Regions from separate parts of the Ruminiclostridium papyrosolvens DSM 2782 genome, predicted to be linked through region 1. Evidence: a T-box and tRNA genes for the amino acid it is inferred to sense, from the RefSeq annotation. Region 1 holds a T-box; the other regions hold tRNA genes.
What was found. The T-box of region 1 lies ahead of alaS (alanine--tRNA ligase). A T-box ahead of a tRNA ligase gene usually reads a tRNA of that ligase, here a tRNA-Ala.
Positions count from the first base shown of each region.

Region 2: it encodes a tRNA-Ala, which carries the amino acid that the T-box ahead of alaS (alanine--tRNA ligase) is inferred to sense. The anticodon was not compared.
Region 3: it encodes a tRNA-Ala, which carries the amino acid that the T-box ahead of alaS (alanine--tRNA ligase) is inferred to sense. The anticodon was not compared.

Region 1 covers NZ_CP119677.1:3,127,243-3,132,514, reverse strand. The annotation lists gene argJ (bifunctional glutamate N-acetyltransferase/amino-acid acetyltransferase ArgJ) at 1-164, opposite strand, end outside; gene P0092_RS14055 (HAD family hydrolase) at 354-1,019, shown strand; T-box leader at 1,071-1,284, shown strand; gene alaS (alanine--tRNA ligase) at 1,363-4,002, shown strand; gene P0092_RS14045 (histidine triad nucleotide-binding protein) at 4,035-4,379, shown strand; gene rpsU (30S ribosomal protein S21) at 4,563-4,739, shown strand; gene P0092_RS14035 (GatB/YqeY domain-containing protein) at 4,781-5,224, shown strand.
Region 2 covers NZ_CP119677.1:2,309,551-2,314,822, reverse strand. The annotation lists gene tnpB (IS66 family insertion sequence element accessory protein TnpB) at 1-127, shown strand, start outside; gene tnpC (IS66 family transposase) at 223-1,836, shown strand; gene P0092_RS10725 (hypothetical protein) at 2,044-2,307, opposite strand; tRNA gene P0092_RS10720 (tRNA-Ala) at 2,393-2,468, opposite strand; gene P0092_RS10715 (thiamine diphosphokinase) at 2,547-3,182, opposite strand; gene rpe (ribulose-phosphate 3-epimerase) at 3,205-3,873, opposite strand; gene rsgA (ribosome small subunit-dependent GTPase A) at 3,870-4,787, opposite strand; gene pknB (Stk1 family PASTA domain-containing Ser/Thr kinase) at 4,803-5,272, opposite strand, start outside.
Region 3 covers NZ_CP119677.1:4,926,212-4,931,483, forward strand. The annotation lists rRNA gene P0092_RS21595 (23S ribosomal RNA) at 1-2,549, opposite strand, end outside; tRNA gene P0092_RS21600 (tRNA-Ala) at 3,066-3,141, opposite strand; rRNA gene P0092_RS21605 (16S ribosomal RNA) at 3,315-4,836, opposite strand.

The DNA of each region.
Region 1 (5,272 bases):
GAGTGTCCTTTTACAACGTTGGTTGTAAATACGCCTGATGCAACGGCTGTATCCTCAGAACAAACTATCGCAAGATCCTTCCTGTTATTTTTCTTTATTCCGCAGGCAACTCCTGCAGCCTTAAAGCCTTTGGGAGCAGTAACACCACCATCAATAATATTCATGTGAACCTCCATGTGCCTATTCAGGCTCTATTTAAATTTGAATACAAATAATAACATCTTTATTTTAAGTTGATTATACATAATTATGCAGAATGAATCAATTTAAATTTGACATATATTCAATCTAAACTAAAAATATTATGCTATAATAGTTCTGCCTTTAATCTATGCAATTTATCGGAGGAAAAAATGAAATACAAAGCCATATTGTTTGATTTGGATGGGACGCTTATAAACTCACTGGAGGATTTGGCCGACAGTGCCAATGAAGCTTTAGAAAAACACGGCTTCAAGACTCACCCAACTGAATCATATAAAAAGTTTGTAGGAAACGGAGTACGTAACCTGATAAAAAACGCTGCTCCTGACGGAATAGATGACACAACAGTGGAGAAGTTACTGGAAGACTATCATACAATATACAATAAAAATTATGTAAACAAAACAAAAGCTTATGCAGGAATACCTGAAATGTTGGATAAGCTTAAAAAAGCAGGGATAAAAATGGGAGTCTGCTCAAATAAACCCCATAAACCTACAAATGAGATAGTTGAAAAATTATTGGGATATGAATATTTTCAGGTAGTATTTGGCGAACGGGAAGGAATACCACGTAAGCCTGACCCCACTTCACTGATAGAAGCTGCACAAAGATTGGGAGTTGCACCTGAGCAAACCATATATGTGGGAGATTCAGGAGGCGATATGGAGTCAGCAAATAATGCAGAGATGCTGGCAGCCGGAGTGTTATGGGGCTTTCGTGAAGAAGCAGAATTATTGGCATGTGGCGGAAAAATACTGTTGACTTCGCCTTTAGAACTGTTTTACTTTGTAACTGCTGCTCAGAGGGATTAAATTTATTGCAATCCTTGACACTGGAATATAAGATTGTATATAATTTTATCAAGAATGGCAATGAAGGATAGAAGTAGTTTTATGTTTTCTGGCTAAAGAGAGGGAACGGATGGTGCGAGTTCTTGCAGAGCATTTTACGAAGCAGTTTCCGGAGCTTCTGTCCGGTAAAAAGGATAGACGTACCCACGGCGTTATTGTGGATTGACTAAGAGCCCCTATTTGGGGAATTAGGGTGGTACCGCGTGAGATATCTCTCGTCCCTTTATTTTTGGGATGGGAGTTTTTTTATGTAAAGAACTTCTTAAAAAATGAAGACCAATATACTTTGAAAGGACGAATATAAATGCAAAAACTAGGATTAAATGAATTAAGAGAACGTTATCTGAAGTTTTTTGAGAGCAAGGGACATTTAAGGCTTGCAAGTGCTCCTTTGGTTCCCAAAAATGACCCAAGTCTATTGCTTATTAACTCAGGAATGGCACCATTGAAGCCATTTTTTACGGGACAAGAAGAACCTCCCAGAAAAAGAGTAACAACCTGTCAAAAATGCATAAGAACACCTGATATAGAGAATGTTGGAAAGACGGCACGTCATGGTACTTATTTTGAAATGCTGGGTAATTTTTCTTTCGGGGATTACTTTAAAAATGAAGCTATTCCATGGGCTTGGGAATTTGTAACTGAAGATCTGAAAATGCCTGTTGAAAAGCTATGGGTAACAATTTATGAGGATGATGATGAGGCTTTTGATATATGGCACAAGGTTGTAGGGTTGCCGGCTGAAAGAATTGTACGAATGGGCAAAAAGGACAATTTCTGGGAACATGGTACTGGCCCTTGCGGTCCTTGCTCAGAAATATACTTTGACAGGGGGCCTGAAAAAGGTTGTGGAAGCCCGGACTGTAAGGTCGGTTGTGAGTGCGACCGCTATGTAGAATTCTGGAACAACGTTTTTACCCAGTTCAACCGAGATGAACAGGGCAACTATACAAGACTTACACACCCAAACATAGATACCGGAATGGGGCTTGAAAGGCTTGCATGTATTTCACAGGATGTTGATAATCTATTTGAAGTTGATACTGTTTGGAATATACTTGATTACATCTGTAAAACAGCAGGAGTTGAGTACAAAAAATCCGAGAAAACAGATGTATCCATCCGTGTAATTACAGACCACATCAGAAGTACAACAATGATGGTATGCGATGGAGTTTTGCCGTCAAATGAAGGCAGAGGCTATGTTTTAAGAAGACTACTGAGAAGGGCTGCAAGACACGGCAGGTTATTGGGCATAAATAAACCTTTCCTGTATGATGTAGCCATGGTTGTAATAAACGAATCAAAGGAAGCCTATCCGGAGCTTGCTGAAAAGGCTGGGTACATTAAAAAGGTTATAAAAATAGAGGAAGAGAGATTTGAGGCTACTGTTGATCAGGGAATAGTTATTCTCAATGATTTTATTGATGAAATAAAAGCTAAAAAGCAGGAAGTAATACCCGGTGAAATGGTTTTCAAACTCCATGATACCTATGGATTCCCACTTGATTTGACCAGAGAAATTGCAGAAGAAAACGGTCTGGGAATTGACGAGGACGGTTTCAAAAAGGAAATGGACGCTCAGAGGAAGAAAGCAAGAGATGCTCACAACAGCAAGGACACATCGGCATGGTCTGACAGTGTTTTTGACAAACTGGACAAAAGTCAAAAAACAGCTTTCGTAGGGTATGAAAATATAGTTTGCGAATCTGTAATATTGTATATAGTTAAGGACGGAGAAATTGTTGATACCGCTCAAGAAGGAGACGAAATTACCGTTATTCTTGATAAAACTCCATTTTATGCTGAAATGGGAGGTCAGGTAGGCGATTCAGGAGCTCTGATTGCAAAAAATGGCGTAATAAAGATTGAAAACTGCACAAAAACCGCTGATGGTAAATTCCTGCATACAGGCTTTGTTGAAACCGGTCTTGTAGAGACAGGGAGCACTGTTACGGCTTCAATAGATGAAAAGAGAAGAACTGCCATAAACAGAAACCATACGGTTACTCATTTGCTGCACAAGGCACTGAGAACTGTATTGGGAGACCATGTTCATCAGGCTGGTTCTCTTGTAGAGCCAAATAAATTAAGATTTGACTTCAGCCATTTTTCAGCAATGACTCCTGAAGAACTTAAAAAGGTTGAGGATATGACAAACGAGGCTATTCTCAACAGCATGGAAGTTGATGTAAAAGAAATGCCTATTGATGAAGCCAAAAAACTGGGAGCAATGGCATTATTTGGCGAGAAATACGGTAATACGGTAAGAGTAGTAAAGGTAGAGGATTATAGCGTAGAATTGTGCGGAGGTACTCACCTGAAAAATACAGCTCAGGCCGGTCTTGTTAAGATTCTTGGTGAAAGCGGCGTAGCAGCGGGTGTAAGGCGTCTTGAGGCACTAACAGGGGAAGCGGCCATAAGATATTACACAGAGAGAGAAAACCTGTTGAACGAAGTTTCACAGGCTTTAAAGGCAACTCCACAGGATAGCCTTAAAAAAGTCGAAAGCCTGGGACAGGAACTAAAAAATGCAGAAAAGGAAATAGAGCAGCTTCGTAACAAGCTTGTAAGCGGAGAATCAGAGAGCGTTCTTGCCAATGCAGTTGAAGTAAAAGGCGTAAAAGTAGTTATGGCGAGATTTGACACTATGGATATGGAAGGCCTTAGAAATACAGGAGACATGCTGAAAAATAAGCTTGGTTCAGGAGTTATTGTTCTTGGCTCAGGCTATGGCGATAAGGTAAGCTTTGTTGTAACTGCTACAAAGGATGTTGTGGCGAAAGGAATCCATTCGGGAAATATCATCAAGGAAGTAGCAAAAACTGCCGGAGGCGGCGGTGGAGGACGTCCTGATATGGCACAGGCAGGCGGTAAAGACTTGTCAAAGATTGATGAAGCATTGAAGTCTGCTGTTTCTATTGTGGAATCACAAATTAAATAAATAAAATTCAAAAATAGAAAAGGAGTGATACTATGAGCGATTGTATATTTTGTAAGATAGTAAAAGGCGAGATTCCTTCAAAAAAGGTTTATGAAACAGATAAGGTTTACTCTTTTCATGACATTAATCCCGAGGCACCGGTACATGTGCTGATAGTTCCTAAACAACATATATCTTCACATAACGAACTTTCTGAAGATAATGTTGACGTAATGAAGGATATTCATCTGGCTGCCAATGAAATTGCGAAAAAGCTCGGTATTTCCGACAGCGGATACAGATTAATCAATAATTGCGGAGCAGATGCAGGACAAACTGTTTTCCACTTACATTATCATCTTGTGGGGGGCGCAGCAATGGGTTCGAAAATACTGTAACATTGTTTTTTTGTAAATAAGTCGTTATTATTTGTATCTTTTATGAAATATATATTGACACATTTTTGAAAATTAATATATAATATAGTGTGTGCTGTATTTAGCTTAATTCCCTACAGTATGTGATAAGGTACTACGGCTTATTTCCCGGCACAATTGTTACCATCGGAGGGAGGGAAGTGTGTGTCTGAAGTAAGAGTTAAAGAGAATGAGTCTTTGGATAGTGCTCTCAAAAGGTTTAAGAGATCTTGTGCTAAATCAGGTGTTTTGGCTGAGGTTAGAAAGAGAGAACATTATGAGAAGCCTAGCGTAAAGAGAAAAAAGAAATCTGAAGCAGCAAGAAAAAGAAAATTTAAATAATTTATCTTGTGACAATAGTAAGACTATAGGAGATATTTATTATGTCACTAAAAGAATTGCTTGTTCAAGACTTGAAAAAAGCCATGAAGGATGGCGATAATGTCTCAAAGACAGCTGTTCAGATGGCTAGATCAGCAGTGCTTCAGGTTGAAAAGGACACTAGGGTTACCCTTGACGATGATGGTATAGTTGAGATTATTGCTAAAGAAGTTAAAAAAAGAACGGATACTTTGCCTGACTTTGAAAGAAGCAACAGACAGGATCTTATAGATAATCTTAAAGCAGAAATTGAAGTTTTGAAAAAATATTTACCACAGCAGTTGAGTGAAGGTGAGATAGAGGAAATTGTAAAAGAAGCTATTTCTTCTACCGGAGCTACATCGGCTAAGGAAATCGGAAAGGTAATGCAGGCAGTAATGCCTAAGACCAGAGGCAAGGCTGACGGTAAATTAGTTAACCAAATTGTAAAAAAGTTATTAGAATAAGAAAGAGTCCGGTATATACCGGACTCTTTCTTGCGTATGCTTATAAAA
Region 2 (5,272 bases), 820 kb from region 1:
TCAATGGCCTCGTAGTGAAAAGGAAGCAAGATGTATCACATCCAAGCAATTCAGATGGCTTACTGAAGGATTATCTATTGATCAGTCAAAAGCAGTGAAGAAATCGTTTCCCAAGCATATTTTGTAGTGGATAAAAGCAGGAATTTGTGAGGATTATCCACAGATTTCAGCAATTCCCTTTTTGCACTGTTCATGGTGTTTTTTGTATAGTATGATAGTTCTATGGATAAAAAATACTGTGTAAATGAATTAACTAAATACAGCAAAGCAGACATAATCAATATGTTCATCTCCTTACAGAGTGATAAGGAAAAACAGGATACAAAGATGCAGGAACTGAATCAGAAGATGGATCTGCTTTTTGAACAGTTAAGTGTATCAAAACAACACCGGTTTGGACGTTCCTCCGAAAAAATGAAGTTTGAAGATCAAATGGAGCTCTATTTTAACGAAGCTGAAGTTTTAGCTGCTGAAAAAGTTCCTGAACCAGAGCTGGAGGAAGTATGCCCCAAAGCCTATAAACGGAAGAAACACAAAGGAAAGCGTGAAGAAGATCTAAAGAACATTCCTGTTACAATCATAGAGCATACACTATCTGAAGAGCAGCTTAGATCAACATTTGGTGAAAAATGGCGCCGTCTTCCTGATGAGGTATACAAAAGGCTGGCTCTTCACCCTGTCCAATTCGAAGTAGAAGAACATCATGTGGCGGTTTATTGCGGAAATGACAACCAAACCATCGTTAAGGCAAGTCGGCCAACCGACTTGCTTCGAAACAGTATTGTCACTCCTTCACTGGAGGCAGCCATCCTAAACTCGAAGTACATCAATGCACTTCCATTAAACAGGATTGAACAGGAATTTGCCAGAAACGATGTAATGATTTCAAGACAAGTAATGGCAAACTGGACTATCCTTTGTGGAGAGAGGTATTTATCACTTTTATATGACCGTTTGCATCAGGAACTATATAAATGCAAGGTATCACAAGCGGATGAAACCCCTGTGATTGTATCCAAAGATGGTAGAGCGACAGGATCAAAAAGTTACATGTGGGTATACCGTACAGGAAAGCTGTATAATGCTCCGCCAATTATACTTTATGATTACCAGCGAACCAGAAACAGCAGCCATCCAAAGGATTTTTTAAAGAAATACCAGGGTGTATTGGTAACGGATGGCTACCAAGTATATCATCAATTAGAAAAAGAAGAATCCGGTATAACGATAGCGGGCTGTTGGAGTCATGCCAGACGACGATATGCTGATGTGGTTAAAACCATGGACAAAGAAGCTGCAAAAAGTACACTTGCATATGCTGCATTGAGGCAAATTGCCATGATCTACAAAATCGACAATGATCTGATAGAACTTACACCGGAAGATCGGGTCGTACAACGGCAGCTACTTGTAAAGCCACAAGTGGAGGCTTTCTTCGCATGGATAAAAAACCATAAACAAGAAGTGGCATCACAGTCAGAAACGGGCAAAGGCTTTACCTATTGTATCAATCAGGAAAAATATCTAAAAACCTTCCTTACGAATGGGGATGTACCACTAGACAACAATGCAACGGAATCTGCAATTCGCGGGTTTTGTATAGGGAAAAACAACTGGCATATGATAGATACCATCGAAGGAGCAAAATCCAGCGCAATTATTTACAGTATTGCAGAAACGGCAAAGGCCAATAATCTTAAGCCATATGAGTATTTTAAATACCTACTGAAGGAAATACCCCAGCATATGGATGACAAAGACTTAACTTTTTTAGATAAACTGCTTCCATGGTCAGATCAACTGCCGGAACAATGCAGAAAGCAAACTAAGCAGTAAATTCAGCCGCCTATATGGCGGTTTTTTTGATAACTGTACTCATGGTTTACCGCTTACCTATAAATAATATGAATTCTATAATTCCGAAGAAAAAAGCTTCTATACAAAATATTAAAACTGCGCACGTAATGAGGATATGAAAAAACCGCAAATTCAATAACTGAATGTGCGGTAATAATATGATTCTCGAAATATAAAGATCATAAGTTAATTTGATTTGTTAATCCATTGCATAAATAAAACAGTGGAAAGCATTAAAGACAGTATTATTATGGACACTCCAATAACTATCGGGAAGTATGTACAACTAGTCATTAATTCTTGTGATGTTGTCCATCCAGATGCACCCTTAGGTCTTGATACACTTATGGCTATGTCACGTCCTTTAAAAAAGCCGATAAATGTAACTAAACAACCACTTAGAAACAAAATAACTATTAGTATAACAGCTTTAATCTTTTTTTGAATCATATCTTCGTCCTCCCTAATTACTTTAACATATTACAATCATTATTGAAATAAAAAACCACAAGGTTTAGGCCTTGTAGTTTTTTATTGGTGGAGCATAGGGGACTTGAACCCCTGACCCCCACACTGCCAGTGTGATGCGCTCCCAACTGCGCTAATGCCCCACATTTATTACTTGTTCAATCCAATATTAACATGATTTTTTACTGTTGGCAACCAAATTTTTCCGAGAAATTGACATATCAATCTCTGGACAGACATGCAAGTAAAATTCCACTATCAATACTGACAAAAGCTACTTCTTCCTCAAATTCATTACTAATTCCCCAGGAAGTTCCCAAAACCATAGTTGCATTGACTAGCGGATACTTTAACCCCCTTGTACTTACACCTGTGACTTTCTCCGTTATGGGAATTAAAGAAAGCTTTCTGCCCTCTTTTTTACTAATGCTGAAATTTGAATCGAACATATATAATTCGTTATGTTCATCTGCAATAGAACCCCTAAGTCCAATATCCAGCATTTTTTTCAGAAGCATAATGTTAGCAAAGGAATGGTCAATTCTTGTTCCCAAGGCTCCTAAAAAGACAACCTCTGTAGCTCCCAACTCCAATATCTTTTCAATAGCAAGTTCTGAATCAGTCATGTCCTTTTCAACCGGAAACTTCGATACATTTATGCCTTTTCTTAAATAATAATCCAAATCCTGTGAATTGGCAGAATCAAAGTCACCTATGAGAATATCAGGATTAATTCCCATTTTCCTCAGGTGACCCGCTCCTCCATCTACAGAAATAATATAATCTGATTCTTGTATGTACTTTTTAATTAAGTCATAATCACTAATTGAACCATTACAAACACAAACAGCCTTCATTTTATCTCTCCGCCATATGAAATTACAATGCACTCCTGTTGTAGGAATTCAGTTTTAAGCCTCTAATAGCTTCACCAACGTCATCTTGTTTAAACACGGCAGAACCTGCAACAATTACATTAGCTCCTGCCTTTGTTACAATATTTATGTTGTTGGCATCAATTCCGCCATCTACTTCAATATCAGCTACAAGAGTATTTCTTATCATCATATTTTTTAAGTCTGAAATCTTTTTTGTAGATTGGGGCAGATAGGATTGGCCTCCGAAGCCAGGATTAACAGTCATAATAAGTACCATATCCACGTCCTGCAATACAAAATCCAGTACAGTCAGCGGTGTTGCCGGATTCAGAGCTACTCCCGCTTTCTTTCCACAGTTTTTTATTAATTGAATTGTTCTGTTAAGATGTTTTGTAGCTTCAGCATGTACAGTTATGATATCAGCACCGGCCTGTGCAAACTGCTCAATATATTCATCAGGGTTTGATATCATCAGATGAACATCAAAAGTTTTTTGTGTGTATTTACGTAAACATTTAACAACTCCCGGCCCGATTGTTATATTTGGCACAAAATGACCATCCATAACATCGATATGAATAATATCCGCACCGTTTTTATCTATTTTTTCAATTTCACTGCCCAGACATGAAAAGTCGGCTGATAAAATTGAGGGTGCAATTTTAATCATTTTATCACTCTCCTAGATTCGGTCTTTTTTCCTTTATATTTTGGAATATCTTTTAAGGCTTTATATAATTGTATATATCTTTGATATCTGTTGTTATCAATTTCGCTGTGTTCAAGTGCTTCAATAATCCTGCATCCAGGTTCTGTTATATGACTGCAGGAGTTAAACCTGCAGGTATTAATGTAAGGCCGGAACTCGGGATAATAACTTTCCAGTTCATTATACGGGATATCTGTAATCTCAAAAGAACTAAACCCGGGGGTATCCGCAACATAACCACCGTATTTAAGTTCAAGAAGTTCCGCATGCCGTGTAGTATGCTTTCCACGTTCTATTTTGTTGCTCACACTTCCCGTTTCCATAACCCATGAATCCATAATATGATTTAAAATGGTTGATTTTCCTACCCCCGATTGACCTGCAAAAACAGTGATGTGTTCTTTTAGTTCTTCCTTTAAGAGCTTGTATCCGACATTACGGACAGAACTTATTTCTACGACTTCATAGCCGGCCAATGAATATGCGTTTCTGATAGTTTTAGCAGTACCATCATCAAGGTCAATCTTATTAATGCATATTATAACTCTGATTTTTTTCATTTCTGAGGTAATTAGCAGCTTGTCCAGCAACATATAATCAGGGTTTGGCGCTTTTGCAGCTACAACAATTGCTATTTGGTCAACGTTGGCAATTGCCGGGCGTACAAGTTCTGACATGCGTGGAAGTATTTCATCAACGTTTCCAAGCTTTTTAGCTTCGTCAATAATGCTAAAGCCTACCCTATCACCCGGAAGGGGGGTAACAGAATTCTTCCTGAATACCCCTCTGGGTTTGCACTCATAAATATTCTCTGTATCTTCTTGCTTTACGTAGTAAAAACCACCAATTCCCTTAAGTATTATACCAAGCGGCAAAATGAACCTCCTATTTTACTTTCCATCAGGGTTTGTTTTATTATCTCCGTCTCCGGAGCCGTTATCAGGCTGCTGCGTACCTGAAGTATCCTGACCTCCGGATGTATTTCCTTTACCGCCTTTACCATTACCTTTTGTATCTCCACCAGTATTACCGCTGGTCTGAGTATCTGATGGTTGGCTCTGGCTTGAACTTGGAGGCGCCTGTTGTTCCTGAGGTGTAAGCCAGATTGTTACCGTTTCACCCGGAGCGACTTCAGAGTATGCTTCAGGAGCTTGTCTATTAACGATTCCATTAGTAGTGCCTGCCGGAAGTACACTTCCAAGAGATAATTTTGCATCTTTAAGTAGTTTTAGAGCAACACTTTCCGTTTTGCCAACAAGATTCGGAACTTTTACTAATTTAACTTCCACACCCTTACTAACAAAAATTGTCACTACCGTATCATCTTTAATCTCTTCATTAGCTTTTGGCTCTGTACGGA
Region 3 (5,272 bases), 1.8 Mb from region 1:
GATCACTAAGCCCTACTTTCGTACCTGCTCGAGGTGTTTCTCTCACAGTCAGGCTACCTTATGCCTTTGCACTCGTTGCGCGATTTCCAACCGCGCTGAGGTAACCTTTGGACGCCTCCGTTACTCTTTGGGAGGCGACCGCCCCAGTCAAACTGCCCACCTGACAGTGTCCCTAGACCAGCTTATGGTCTCAGGTTAGAGTTCCAGTACTTTTAGAGTGGTATCCCAACGTCGACTCCTTGATGGCTGGCGCCACCAGTTCTCAGTCTCCCACCTATCCTGTACAAAAAATACCGAAACCCAATATCAAGCTACAGTGAAGCTCCATGGGGTCTTTCCGTCTAGTCGCGGGTAACTTGCATCTTCACAAGTACTACAATTTCGCCGGGTACGTTGTTGAGACAGTGCCCAAGTCATTACGCCATTCGTGCGGGTCAGAACTTACCTGACAAGGAATTTCGCTACCTTAGGACCGTTATAGTTACGGCCGCCGTTTACTGGGGCTTAAGTTCATGCCTTCGGGTTTCCCCTAAGCAATTCCCGTAACCTTCCAGCACCGGGCAGGCGTCAGCCCCTATACTTCATCTTTCGATTTAGCAGAGACCTGTGTTTTTGATAAACAGTTGCTTGGGCCTATTCTCTGCGGCCTCAATTGCTTGAGGCACCCCTTTTCGCTAACTTACGGGGTCAATTTGCCGAGTTCCTTAACAACGCTTCTCCCGCTCGTCTTAGGATTCTCTCCTCACCTACCTGTGTCGGTTTGCGGTACTGGTACCTTTAATCTGGATAGTGGTTTTTCTCGTCAGTGTGGAATCTGTCACTTCGGTACTTGTTTTCCCTCCGCATCACGTCTTCGAAACATCCGGCGGATTTGCCTACCGGACTATCTACCTCGCTTGCACGATCTTTTCCAGCTGATCGCTTGACTTATCCTCCTGCGTCCCCACCTCTCTCATAACGATTAACGGTAGTACAGGAATTTCAACCTGTTGTCCATCACTTACGCCTTTCGGCCTCAGCTTAGGTCCAGACTTACCCTGGGCGGACGAACCTTCCCCAGGAAACCTTAGGTTTTCGACGGTAAAGATTCTCACTTTACTCTCGCTACTTATTCCGGCATTCTCACTACTGCTTCGTCCACAAGTCCTTTCGATCTTGCTTCAACCTACAACAGTAAGCTCCCCTACCACCCTCGTGCATCCAATACTATCTCCTAGTACACAGTTTAGCTATGAGATAATTTGACCAAATGTTTTGAATCATTTTTCATATGATACATTTGGTGAAATTACCTAGCTCTATCTTACTTGCTAGGCGATACTATTGGATGCACGCTGATCCATAGCTTCGGTACACAGTTTAGCCCCGGTAATTTTCGGCGCAGGCTCACTCGACTAGTGAGCTATTACGCACTCTTTGAATGAGTGGCTGCTTCTAAGCCAACATCCTAGTTGTCTTAGCAAGCCCACATCCTTTTCCACTTAACTGTGATTTTGGGACCTTAGCTGATGGTCTGGGCTGTTTCCCTTTTGACCATGGGACTTATCTCTCATAGTCTGACTCCCAAGTAACATCATTACGGCATTCGGAGTTTGATAGGGTTCGGTAACCCGGTAAGGCCCCTAGCCCATTCAGTGCTCTACCTCCGTATGATTTTCCCTTGAGGCTAGCCCTAAAGCTATTTCGGGGAGAACCAGCTATCTCCGAGTTCGATTGGAATTTCTCCGCCACCCACAGCTCATCCCAGACCTTTTCAACGGTCATGTGGTTCGGTCCTCCACGAGATTTTACTCCCGCTTCAACCTGTCCATGGGTAGGTCACCCGGTTTCGGGTCTATAGCATGCAACTTAACGCGCTCTTAACACTCGGTTTCCCTTCGGCTCCGTACCTTTAGTACTTAACCTTGCTGCATACAATAACTCGCCGGACCGTTCTACAAAAAGTACGCTGTCGAGCCTTAACGCTCTTCAACTGCTTGTAAACATAGGGTTTCAGGTTCTCTTTCACTCCCCTCCCGGGGTTCTTTTCACCTTTCCCTCACGGTACTGCTTCACTATCGGTCACCAGTTAGTATTTAGCCTTGGATGGTGGTCCACCCTGCTTCCCACGAGGTTTCACGTGCCTCGTGGTACTCTGGATTCTAGCCTGCCTCTTAACATTTCGCTTACGGGACTTTTACCCTCTATGGTCTCAGCTTTCCAGCTGCTCATTCTGCTATGTCTTAAGGATCATTATGCTAGTCCACAACCCCGAAAGATATTGCTATCTTTTGGTTTGGGCTCTTCCGCTTTCGCTCGCCACTACTTACGGAATCTCTTTTGATTTCTACTCCTGTTGGTACTTAGATGTTTCAGTTCCCAACGTCTGCCTTCGTAACACTATGTATTCATGTTACGATGACCGAGTGTTTAACTCGGCCGGGTTTCCCCATTCGGATATCCACGGGTCAATGGCTATTTGCGCCTCTCCGTAGCTTTTCGCAGCTTGTCACGTCCTTCATCGCCTTCTGGTGCCAAGGCATTCACCCTATGCTCTTAGTAGCTTGACCTCTAAAAACTCTACATGCGTCGTCCTACTTCGTCAGATTTCGTGTCCTGCGGTGCTCACATACCTATGTATGCTCCGCTCCTCGGCACTCATCTTTCTTGTATTACTCGCATCTATAGTTTTTATATATCGAATATCTTCGATTGATCAGATTCTCAATGTCAATTACATTGTAATTGATTTAAAGTGATTGTCTTAACCTATCAATGAGTTAATTTCCTAAGAGTTGCATGTTTCCAACGTAAACTGCTTTACGTGTTTCAAAGGATTTCTCCTTCTTCACATGTTACCCTTATTACTTTTTCAGAAAATACATATTTAATATATATCTCTTGTCTTCTCATCTTCTTAAAACGTATTTCAAACTCTTGTTTGAAACGCATTCTTTGAATAACATTATTCAGTTCTCAAGGTACAAACCTCGCAGTTGTTTGTGTTTCCACACTGACTGCGGAGTTTCTATTATACCAGTTTTCATTGTTATGTCAACTGGTATTTTCGGCTTTTTTAAAAGCCATGGTGGAGATAATGAGAATCGAACTCATGACCCCCTGCTTGCAAGGCAGGTGCTCTCCCAGCTGAGCTATACCCCCATAAAAATCAAAGTCCATTCGCATGGGCTTTGAAAACTAAACAGTGATTGTAAAGAAACTCTAAGATAATGATTACCAGTCAAGCGAGCTTCGCTCAAGCTTTTCTGTCATTTATCTTCGACCTAAAGATTTGATTCATCTCAACCGTAGTTGCATGAACCATGTCTCCTTAGAAAGGAGGTGATCCAGCCGCACCTTCCGATACGGCTACCTTGTTACGACTTCACCCCAATCATCGGCCCCACCTTCGGCGACGTCCTCCTTACGGTTAGACTATCGACTTCGGGTGTTGCAGACTCTCATGGTGTGACGGGCGGTGTGTACAAGGCCCGGGAACGTATTCACGGCAGTATGCTGACCTGCCATTACTAGCAATTCCGACTTCATGTGGGCGGGTTGCAGCCCACAATCTGAACTGGGACTATTTTTGGGGATTTGCTCCACTTTGCAGCTTAGCTTCCCTCTGTTATAGCCATTGTAGTACGTGTGTAGCCCAAGACATAAGGGGCATGATGATTTGACGTCGTCCCCACCTTCCTCCGATTTATCACCGGCAGTCTCGCTAGAGTGATCATCTTAATGTTATCAACTAGCAACAGGGGTTGCGCTCGTTGCGGGACTTAACCCAACATCTCACGACACGAGCTGACGACAACCATGCACCACCTGTAACAGTGTCCCGAAGGACTACGATATCTCTACCGTATTCACTATTATGTCAAGCCTTGGTAAGGTTCTTCGCGTTGCTTCGAATTAAACCACATACTCCACTGCTTGTGCGGGCCCCCGTCAATTCCTTTGAGTTTCAACCTTGCGGCCGTACTCCCCAGGTGGGATACTTATTGTGTTAACTCCGGCACAGAAGGGGTCGATACCTCCTACACCTAGTATCCATCGTTTACAGCGTGGACTACCAGGGTATCTAATCCTGTTTGCTCCCCACGCTTTCGCGCCTCAGCGTCAGTTACCGTCCAGAAAGCCGCCTTCGCCACTGGTGTTCCTCCTAATATCTACGCATTTCACCGCTACACTAGGAATTCCGCTTTCCTCTCCGGCACTCAAGAAACATAGTTTCAGATGCAGCTCCAGAGTTAAGCTCTGGGATTTCACATCTGACTTACATTCCCGCCTACACGCCCTTTACACCCAGTAATTCCGGACAACGCTTGCCACCTACGTATTACCGCGGCTGCTGGCACGTAGTTAGCCGTGGCTTATTCTTCAGGTACCGTCATTTATTCGTCCCTGACTAAAGAAGTTTACAATCCGAAAACCTTCATCCTTCACGCGGCGTTGCTGCATCAGGGTTTCCCCCATTGTGCAATATTCCCCACTGCTGCCTCCCGTAGGAGTCTGGGCCGTGTCTCAGTCCCAATGTGGCCGATCAACCTCTCAGTTCGGCTACCAATCGTCGCCTTGGTGGTCCGTTACATCACCAACTAGCTAATTGGACGCGGGCCCATCTGTTACCGGATTGCTCCTTTGACAACAAGAAAATGCTTTCTCGTTGTGTTATGCGGTATTAGCACAAGTTTCCCTGTGTTATCCCCCTGTAACAGGCAGGTTGCCCACGCGTTACTCACCCGTCCGCCGCTAAGTTAATCAAAAGCAAGCTTTCAATTAACTCCGCTCGACTTGCATGTGTTAGGCACGCCGCCAGCGTTCGTCCTGAGCCAGGATCAAACTCTCAAATTAATATTTGAAAAATTTAATTAGCTCATTAAAATTTGCTGACTTATTTTCTAGTTCTTGTTTCCAAAAACCAGGTTGTAAAGTTCGCAAGTTACTCAATTTTGAAATCGTTTTACGATTTCGGAATTTTTCGAGTTCCTTTACATGTTTATCACTGTTTACTTTTCAAAGTCCATAAAGCCTTCTTACGACTGCTTTGTAAGGTTTTTGCTGTTTGTTTTAACGCAATCAGCTTTATTATAATACCACGCTGACAAGCCTTTGTCAACACTTGATTTCAAGAAATTATTTCCTGAACAATCATTGTACGTATTTCGTACTTTTCAGTGTATCGCCTGTGACAGCTACGCTAGTATATCACCCTTATTATTGCTTTTTCAAGTGAATTCTATTCCCTATATAAGCCTTTTGCAGGATTTATTTTAATTTACAAATTGTT